DNA from 3 places in the Paenibacillus sp. B1-35 genome. Region 3 is predicted to be linked to each of the others. Evidence: riboswitches for the same ligand, from Rfam matches in the RefSeq annotation. Region 3 holds a riboswitch; each other region holds the start of a gene.
The links. A riboswitch is a leader RNA that binds a small molecule or an ion and turns the genes downstream of it on or off. The one in region 3 is predicted to bind cobalamin.
Positions count from the first base shown of each region.

Region 1: another riboswitch for cobalamin. It lies ahead of ACQ5BJ_RS00025 (1-propanol dehydrogenase PduQ); the one in region 3 lies ahead of metE (5-methyltetrahydropteroyltriglutamate--homocysteine S-methyltransferase).
Region 2: another riboswitch for cobalamin. It lies ahead of ACQ5BJ_RS13925 (ABC transporter substrate-binding protein); the one in region 3 lies ahead of metE (5-methyltetrahydropteroyltriglutamate--homocysteine S-methyltransferase).

Region 1 covers NZ_JBCHVJ010000001.1:1,170-4,449, forward strand. The annotation lists partial or broken gene ACQ5BJ_RS00005 (phosphopantetheine-binding protein) at 1-7, shown strand, start outside; partial or broken gene ACQ5BJ_RS00010 (transposase) at 164-262, opposite strand; gene ACQ5BJ_RS00015 (DUF3021 family protein) at 292-552, shown strand; gene ACQ5BJ_RS00020 (hypothetical protein) at 794-1,114, shown strand; adenosylcobalamin (AdoCbl) riboswitch at 1,286-1,438, shown strand; gene ACQ5BJ_RS00025 (1-propanol dehydrogenase PduQ) at 1,824-2,966, shown strand; gene ACQ5BJ_RS00030 (BMC domain-containing protein) at 3,164-3,280, shown strand, end outside.
Region 2 covers NZ_JBCHVJ010000003.1:471,805-475,084, reverse strand. The annotation lists gene ACQ5BJ_RS13935 (ABC transporter ATP-binding protein) at 1-16, opposite strand, end outside; gene ACQ5BJ_RS13930 (FecCD family ABC transporter permease) at 13-1,056, opposite strand; gene ACQ5BJ_RS13925 (ABC transporter substrate-binding protein) at 1,074-2,072, opposite strand; cobalamin riboswitch at 2,509-2,732, opposite strand; gene ACQ5BJ_RS13920 (histidine phosphatase family protein) at 2,926-3,280, opposite strand, start outside.
Region 3 covers NZ_JBCHVJ010000002.1:686,400-689,679, forward strand. The annotation lists gene ACQ5BJ_RS10705 (heavy metal translocating P-type ATPase) at 1-472, shown strand, start outside; gene ACQ5BJ_RS10710 (HesB/YadR/YfhF family protein) at 671-961, shown strand; cobalamin riboswitch at 1,159-1,350, shown strand; gene metE (5-methyltetrahydropteroyltriglutamate--homocysteine S-methyltransferase) at 1,673-3,280, shown strand, end outside.

The DNA.
Region 1 (3,280 bases), on a different contig from region 3:
ACGATAGGAGCCATTGCTGTAATAAATGAATTCGAGGTTTGAATGAAAAAAGCACCTTCTGTATGCTGGGGAACGTTCGATCCAAAGAACAAACCCCAGCACAGGAGGCACTCTACAATGAAGGATAAACACATCAGAAAACAGAATCAATGAATTCAATAAATACAAAAGCTTGCTCGCTACGTTGATATTGGGCAAATAAATCGGTAGAGAACCTACCATCCCGGATACGTGGGCTATGAAGCGCAGGTGTGCCTACACGTCGCATTGGTGGGGGTCTTGCCAAGTCTTATGTTCCATTTTCCTGCTGATATCAGTGAAAAGGGAATGCGTATGCGAATTTTGATCCATTTTGTAATCGTAGAAGTTGTGATGCTTACATTCACGAATTGGATGGGCTGGGTAACGGGAGCAGTTGGCACAATGATAGTCGCAGTTGAAATCGCAATTATCTCCCTTCTCGTCCGTTGGCTTGGATGGAGCAGTGATAGGAAGGTCGCAACGAAAATCAACGAGCAGTTGCGAAAACTAAAAAATGATAAAGTTCAATAAGACGGGGAAGCAGCAGCTTACCTCGTCTTTTTTTTTAGCTTACTTTGTTATTCCTACAGCATAGTGTCGTACATATTTACTCTGCACCAATCGTTAATTATGCTGATGCTGCACTGATGAAGCAGAGGAGGATTGAATTTGGATAATAGAAATCATAATTTTAATCATTGCAGCTGTTTGTGAGATATCTTTTGCACTATACCGCATTTGTACAAAGTCATATCAGAAAAAGATCAAAGCCATGATAAGGCTTGGCGCGTTTGCAGCATTCCTAATTTTCACATTGGCGTCGGTTATTGAATGGAGCTTCCGTTGGCTGGGGCTTAGACTGTTGCTGCTTGTCTGGGCGCTTCTTGGAGTGTGGACGCTCATACGCAGCAAAGAGGAACGAAAAAATATAGAAGCAGCCGCGTTATCAGAATGCAATTGCTATGCTTCTGCTCGTTGTCATCGCTTTAACTTCAGCCCTCTTACAAACCTGTCTCTGGTTTCCCCGCTGTTGTCCAATATGCTGCAGGGCGGCAGGGCAGAGATTGATCCATTTACTGTCTTGAGACGATGAATCATATTCTAGTAGAGTTTTTCGATTGCTATCTCAAAGGGCAGGGTGCTTCACATCTGCGGGGACATAATGACGAGCAAATCCTCAATTCTTTTATCTTTTATTTTTTTCATATTGCCATTCAGATCGTTTGTGCTATAATTATGTCGAATGGACGACCATTCACGTCATGCACAATAGAAGAAGTTATAGACAATGGAAGTTTGGTGCAAATCCAACGCGGTCCCGCCACTGTAATAGGCCGATGAGCTCGGTCTTAAGTCAGGTCTTTTGTCTAGTAACTTTGCCAGGCCAGTCATTTCGAGGCGAAAGTGACTGGTTTACAAGTCTAGTGACGATACCGCCTCGCTAGGCTTTTTTACATTGCTTGAAGGCTGCCGACAATGCTGTCGGAGGGGCCGGGTGCTCGCCGCCAAACATACGAAGACGTATAAATAAAAGCAAGCGGGACATTTTTCAACGATGAAGAATCATATGCACAATGGTGTGCATGTCCCAATTTTTTTGCAGAAGATTTGTCGTAATGATGAAATCGTCGACATTGCGGTTGACGCATGTTTGCATTACGATGTACAGTATAAATGACAATTGAATGATAAGCTGCACAATGGCGTGCAGACAACATAACAAGCAAAGAGGCTTTTTAAAGGGAACTATTCCTTTGAGAGGCCTCTTTTTTTGTTGTAACTACTCCTTGGAGGTGCTTTACGTGGACAAACTTTCGATTAAAGCCGATCTCTACATGGGTCATGGTGCGCTGGATCGTCTGATGGAATGGCGCAATAAGCGTATTTTCATCGTTACCGATCCTTTTATGGTCAAATCAGGGATGATCAACATGGTATTCGATCGGCTGCATGACAGCAATGAGCAATATATTTTCAGCAACATCGTACCAGATCCGCCGGTTGAGATTGTCACAGAAGGTGTAGAGGCATTAGGCGCATTCAACACCGACTTGATTATTGCTATCGGCGGCGGCTCCGCTATTGATGCGGCCAAGGCGATGAAGCTGTTTGCACAAAAGCTGCTGAACCAGCAAGACATTCCATTCGTGGCAATCCCGACGACAAGCGGGACGGGCTCCGAGGTGACATCATTTTCGGTAATCAGTGATAAGCAGAAAAACATTAAATACCCGCTCGTATCCGATGAGATGCTGCCGCAAGAGGCGATATTAGATCCGGAACTGGTTAAGAGTGTTCCAGACTTCATTACGGCTGATACCGGAATGGATGTGTTGACGCATGCAATCGAAGCTTATGTATCTACGAAGGCGAACGATATATCGGATGCGCTGGCAGAGAAGGCTATCAAGTTGGTATTTGCTTATTTGCCAAGAGCCTATAAGGATGGCAGTGATTTAGAAGCGCGTGAGAAAATGCATAATGCATCCTGCATAGCGGGTATGGCATTCAACATTACTTCGCTCGGACTGAATCATGGCATTGCGCATGTCGCAGGGGCCAAATTCAAAATTGCGCATGGCCGCATGAATGCAATGCTGCTCCCGCATGTCATTGAATTCAATGCGAATTATAAACCAGGGTATGGCAGGGAAGAGAGCACTGCTGCCGCAGTTCGCTACGCAGAAATCGCCAAGAGCTTGGGACTGTCCGCACCAAATCCAAAGAGCGGTGTTCGCAGCCTTGTACAAGCGATCAAGCAGCTGCAGAAACAACTGCAGATGCCGCATACGCTGAAGGAATGTGGAGTTGATCAGGCGCTGCTGGATGAAATGAGGGACTCGATTGCCGAGGGAGCACTGAAGGATGGCTGCACGGCGACGAATCCTCGCGTGCCAACGGCAGGGGATGTGGCCGAAATTTTGAACAAAATGTTTCAATCTTGAGATTGCGTCGAATTTTGTCTGAATGTGTATTGACAACGTTTGCAGTATTAAAATATAGTAAAGGTAACACAACGGCGTGTTGCATACAAAACCAAGCAAAGAGGCTTCTTAAAAATTCCTGCGCGAACTTTTTAAGGGGCTTTTATGTTTTTTACAGCAATTTCACGTGTTTTCTGACATGAGAGTGAGATGATGGTATGGAGCAACACCAGAATGAAAAACAACGCGTTATCCAAGAGTACGTGCCTGGTAAACAGGTCACATTGGCTCATATTATCGCGAATCCGAACCCGGACATCTACAAAAAGCTGGGA
Region 2 (3,280 bases), on a different contig from region 3:
TTCCTCTTTGTGTCATGACCATTTCCCCCGTTTCGCTCGCTTATTGCGCATAAGCAAGTAGGCGAAGAATGGCGCACCCAGGAACGCCGTTACAACCCCCAGCGGAATTTCCGTCGGCGCAAAAGCCGTGCGGGCAATTGTATCCGCCCACATGACATAAATGGCTCCCCCAATTGCTGAGAGCGGTATCAAATATCGATAGTCTGGGCCAACAATCAAGCGCAGCAGATGCGGCACGACTAGGCCGACAAATCCAATGACGCCAGAGACGGACACGGCCGCTGCTGTAATCATTGTCGCCGTCAGCAGCACTGCCCATTTCGTTCGTTCCACATGAAGTCCGAGATGGGAGGCTTGCCGCTCGCCTAGTGCAAGCAAATTCAATGGTCTTGCGTATACAATAAGAATTACGATGCCGACTGCCAAATAGGGAGCAAGGACAAGCGTATAGGACCAGCCGCGCATCGCCAAGCTTCCCATTACCCAAAATAAAATTTCATTGATCGTCTGATTCGTCATTGCCACAAGAAACGATACAATTGAGCCAAGAAAGGCTTGCATCACTACCCCGGATAAAATAAGCGTCTCGATCGGAATCTTGCCCTGCTCACTGGCAAGCTTGATGACCACCATCAAGGTTGCCACCCCTGTTGCGAATGCGACGACAGGTATAGTCCATTCGCCGAACAGTGCATATTGCAGGCCAAAGTAAATAAGCAAAGCGGCTCCCACAGAAGCGCCAGAAGATACCCCTAATGTATACGGGTCTGCCAGTGGATTGCGCAATACCCCTTGAAATGCAGTTCCCGCTACACCGAGTGCCGCTCCGACGAGCAGAGCCAGCAGAACACGAGGGAAGCGTACCTTCATCATAATTTGCGCAGAGGCATCATCCCATGTAACCGGAATTACTTGATCCATGCCCGGAATATGATGGAGCAGAATTTGTGCAATTTCTCCCATTGGCATTCGTACTGACCCTACAGCCAAACATCCCACAACGGACAAAAGGAGAAGCGCAATACCCGCTCCTCCATACCCAACCATTTTATTCATCGTTCTCTCCACGACGATTATTTCACCAAGTCCGGATGAATCGCCTTCGCAACAGCCTTCAATCCGTCAGCAACACGTGGTCCCGGACGGCTGATCAGGTTCTGATCCACACCAATTACTTGATTGTTCTTAATTGCATTGATATTGTTCCAACCGCTGCGTCCACGAATAATTTCTTCCAAGGACTTGTTCGTCTCGGAATCCACTACACCTTGTGTGAACATGATTACATCCGGATTGGATTTAATAATATTTTCTTCGTTAATTTGAATCCAGCCAGCTGAATCAGCCGCAACGTTTGTGCCGCCCGCCATTTCAATCAGCTCGTTCATGAACTCGCCGCTGCCTACTGTCCAGCCTGGGGAGAATTCAATGTAGACCTTCTTCTTCTCCGCGCTTTGGACCGCATTCTTTACGTCATCACGCACTTGCTTCATGTTGTCAACGACTGTCTTCGCTTCCGCTTGATGGTCTGTAATTTGACCATACAATTCGATATTGGTAATCACATCATCGTACGTTTTTGGCTCGACCTTGAATATTTTAATTCCAAGCTCGCGGAACTTTTTCACAACTGGCTCCTTCATGGAGATGCCTGTGAACACGATGTCCGGCTTGGCTTTAATAATTGCCTCTTCATTCGGCTTCGTAATGCCGCCCATTTTCTCTTTGGACTTCGCTGCTTCCGGATAATCATCAAAATCAGAAACACCAACGATTTGAGCATCCAATCCAAGTGCGAACAAGGACTCTGTCTCTGCTGGAGATACAGACACTATACGTTCAGGCGCTTTTTCGAAGGTAAATTCTTCGCCTGTTGCATCTTTAACAGTCAGTGGATATTTCGTTTTCAGATCATCCTGCTTCGGTTGTTCAGAGGCAGTGTTGTTGGTCTCTTGCTGAGCAGCCGTATTTTCAGCGGGTTTAGCCGCATCCTTGTTGCCGCAAGCCGCAAGTCCTACTGTCAGCATAAGCGCCAGCAGCGCCGCAACCGATTTGTTCAACCATTTGTTCATGTTTTATCTCTCCCTCGCGTCATTCTTTCCTCGTCTTACCTCTGTACCAAATGTGCAAGCGTAAAGCGGTTCCATTCGCCACCATGCGTAACGAAATTGCGTGACAAGTTGCAATTGCCTAAAGTTATACTCCCCTGCGGGTATCGGTTGTCAATGAGCACTTGCATATACCTAAGCTGTACCTCTTCATGTGACTGAATTCGTGATATACATTCGTGCTGTGCATTTACATCAAATTGCATTGCTGTCGTGTATAAGCGCTTATGGTTATGAAATGCTTGCTTATACAGCAAAAAACCCCCGATCCTTCGATCCAGGGGAACACATTGTCATCTATCGCAATATCCAGCAGACACCTAGATACAGGGGCCAGCAGCTAAGCTGCCATGTTGCCTGATGCATTACGCCAATGACGTGCTCCTCTCCGCGAAGGATACAACTCGTCTATCTTCAGGCAGGTTTCCTGACTTAGGAGAATACGTTGAGCTCGCCTTCCCATCCTTATCAGCGGATACCATACCTGCTGATCAATTAGACAGTGGCCTAATGAGCACAACACTCCATTCACAGTGGCGGGACCGCGCCGGGTTCACACCGGCTTCCCTTTTAACCCTGGGTACAAATATCACACATCCCGGCATTTCAACCCATACAGCCCCATTGCTGTACAATAACATTCATGGATCAATCCCGTTATGATTCCCCAAGGACCTGAAGTATCGCGAATATTCAACATCGAATAATTTCGTTATCTAAGTCCTAAACTCGATATTAGATTATAGGGGAAAAGCCCACCACTTGCAATAGAATACATCATTGCTGCGATGATATTAGCCTGTTAGCGCATGCTTCCTCATTTGCTTGGCAGACGTTCCGCTCGCAAGAACTTCCATTTGCGCGCACATTGCTTCGCTGTAATCATGATCCCGCCGCCGATTGGCGCTGCCGCTTCCCAAAATGATTTTCGTGGAAAAGCCAGCGTATATAATCGACGTACGACGCCTCCGTGTGTAACAATGACAACATCCGGCCGCGGGGCAAGTCCGCTGCCATATGTTTGCCGCATCCGGCTCGGCTTGCACCGCATCACCCGCCCACGGGGAAGCGGGGAAGAATGATGCGGCCGACGACGGGCAGCGCATTCCTGACGCTCCGCGTGTATGCCGCAGCTGCTGCCGAAGGATTCGCGCGCGTTCCGCAGCACTTCC
Region 3 (3,280 bases):
AGTGATGATGACAGGGGACAACATTCGAACAGCGAAAGCCATCGCTTCACAAGTCGGGATTGATGATGTATTTGCAGAGGTGCTGCCTGAACAAAAAGCGCAGCATGTTCGTGAGCTGCAGCAGGACGGCACAGTCGTTGCCATGGTAGGCGATGGCATCAACGACGCACCTGCGCTTGCCGCGGCTGACATTGGCTTCGCTATCGGTACAGGGACGGATGTAGCAATGGAGACAGCAGGTGTAACTTTGATGCGCGGCGACTTGAACGGGATTGCTGATGCGATGGAGATGAGCCGCCGGACGATGCGCAATATTAAGCAAAACTTGTTCTGGGCGCTTATTTACAATACGCTCGGCATTCCGATTGCAGCATCCGGTCTGCTTGCTCCATGGCTTGCAGGCGCGGCCATGGCGTTCAGTTCAGTCTCGGTCGTGCTCAATGCGCTTCGTCTTCAGCGGATCAAGCTGTAATTTCAAGGAGAGGCTTTTCTGAGCTATGGTGGATGAATGCCGACAACGGACATGTGTTGTATGCTCAACATCTGCGTAATGCGGACAGTCGGAAAAAGGCGCAGACCATATTCGTACCAACAACTTTGGTGTTAACAAATGATATATGCGCGTGGTATGATCATAAATGATGATAGGTTGGATTAAGGAGGTCTGAGCATGCAATTACGCGTTACAGCGAAGGCAGTCGAGCGTTTTTTGGCCGATTGGGGATTTACAGCAGGAGATCAAGTGCGCATCTTTGTGCGCTACAGCGGATTCAGTGCTTCAGGGCCTTATTCATTCGGCATCATGAAAGACAGTCCGCAATATCCAGCAGTGACGGAAGTCGTGAACGGCATTACGTTCTTTATGGAGCAAAATGATGTATGGTTCTTGGATAATCGCGAATTGACGCTGGATGAGAAGGACGAAGATATTGTTTTCGTACATGAAGGGATGGTCATCTAGCATATCACCCCATCAATGATCGTTAGGCGAGCCGTGAGGCTCGCCTATTGTGTATGTAAGGGGAGCTTATGTACAAATGAAGCGGGCGGGGTTAGGATTTTTTTCGAATAGAAACTGAGAAAAAATTCTTGTCAATCGCTCTGGTTAGATATATAATCGTTCTCAATTGGAAGATGTGTGAAAGCGGCTTTCAATGTAATTGAATATGGGAAACAGGTGCTTCGGGTAACGTCGGAGCTTAATAGGGAAGCCGGTTGGAAATCCGGCGCGGTCCCGCCACTGTGACAGTTGAGGTATTGCGAGAGAGCCACTGGTTTGTAAGGAATCGGGAAGGCTGCAATGGCCAATGAAGCTGAAGCCAGGAGACCTGCCTGTTTTGACAACACTGTTCGTACCTACGGGAGATAGGGAAGTGTTCGTAAGCATGGATATCGTCATTTCGATTCCTCTTAGCATGAGGTGTTTTTTGCTAATGAGCCGGAAGGAACGATCTATTCCATTATGCCTTCATGGACGTTTACGAGACATTTCTGTTATGGGACAGGAATGTCTTTTTTTGCATATTAAGGATGTAATGAATGCACAAGGCGATCCATAAACGTCTCATAAGGTGGAGTAGTGAGTTCGACTGCAATTCTAATTCCGTGTTAAGCGATAGAAATTGTCCAATTAATCCCGTACGGCAAAATTACGCATGAGAGGGGCAGTATGATGACAGCCAATTCAATCAAGACAAGCACAGCAGGTTACCCTCGGATCGGATACGACCGGGAATGGAAAAAGGCATTGGAGCAGTATTGGGCAGGCAACAGCTCTGCGGAGCAATTGGAGGATGAGCTGGAACGCATCAATGACGTTCGCCTGAAGACGATGCAAGAGGCAGGTATTGATCTGATTCCGGTCAATGATTACACCTGGTATGATCATGTGCTTGATATGACTGCTACTTTCGGATTGATTCCTTCACGGTTCTCCTACAATGGAGGTGAAGTAAGCGCGGATTTGCTGTTCGCATTGGCTCGAGGCACACAGGATGCCGTCGCTTGCGAGATGACGAAGTGGTTCAACACGAACTATCACTACATTGTGCCAGAGTGGGAGGGCAAGGCTCCGCAATTGACGGTCAACCGCCCGCTGCAAGCATATCGCAGGGCTAAGCAAGCCCATGGCATTGAAGGAAAGCCAGTCATCATCGGCCCCTATACGTATGTCCGCTTTATTAAAGGGATTAAACCGGAAGAACGCTTGAATGTACTTCGTCAATTCGCTGGAGTATATGGACAGCTCTTGAGTGAATTGGAGCAGGAAGGCGTGAAGACCGTTCAATTGGATGAGCCGGCATTCGTTCTGGAGATGCCGCACGAACATTGGCCGGCAGTGCAGGAAATATATGCTGAGCTTCGCAAGGCGGCTCCAAGCTTGTCGCTATGGGTGCAAACATACTTCGATGCAGTATCAGATTACGAATCGTTCGTGTCGCTTCCGGTAGATACGCTCGGTCTTGATTTTGTTCATGATAAAGGTAGAAATGAAGCAGCACTGCGTAAATTTGGATTCCCAGAACAGAAGCAGCTTGCCATCGGTATCATTGATGGCCGTAATATTTGGCGTACGGATCTAGCCGCAGCAGCGGCTTGGCTCGAATCGGTGGAAGGTATTGTCCCGAGGGAGCGCTGGATCGTACAGCCATCATGCAGCCTGCTGCATGTACCGTTGACTGCGAAGCGGGAGATTGAATTGCCAGCCCCTGTTAGAGAAGCCTTGGCGTTCGCAGACGAGAAGCTGGAGGAGACTGCTGCGCTTGCTCGTCATTTCTCAAGCCCAAGCGAGGAGACTCGCGCAGTGCTCACAGACAGCGGCGCTCGCGTTCAAGCTTGGCGCAATGAGCCTTCGAGACAGCGTCCGCAAGTGGTTCAGGCTTTGGAGGAGCTGCTTCGGACAGAAAAAGAAAAAGGAATTGAACGCCTTCCATTTGAAGAGCGCAAGGAGCTGCATCGTAAGCGCTGGCCTTCCTTGCCGCTGCTGCCGACAACAACGATCGGAAGTATGCCGCAAACTGCGGATATTCGCCGCGCTCGCCTTCGTTTCCGCAAGGGCGAATGGGATGCAAAGACATACGAAACGTATTTAGAAGATGAAATGACACGATGGATCCGCATTCAAGAAGAGATCGGAATTGACGTTCTGGTGCATGGCGAGTTCGAACGGACAGATATGGTCGAATATTTCGGTGAAAAGTTAGATGGGTTCGCATTTACAAAGTTTGGATGGGTTCAATCCTATGGTTCGCGCTGTGTGAAACCGCCAGTGTTGTATGGA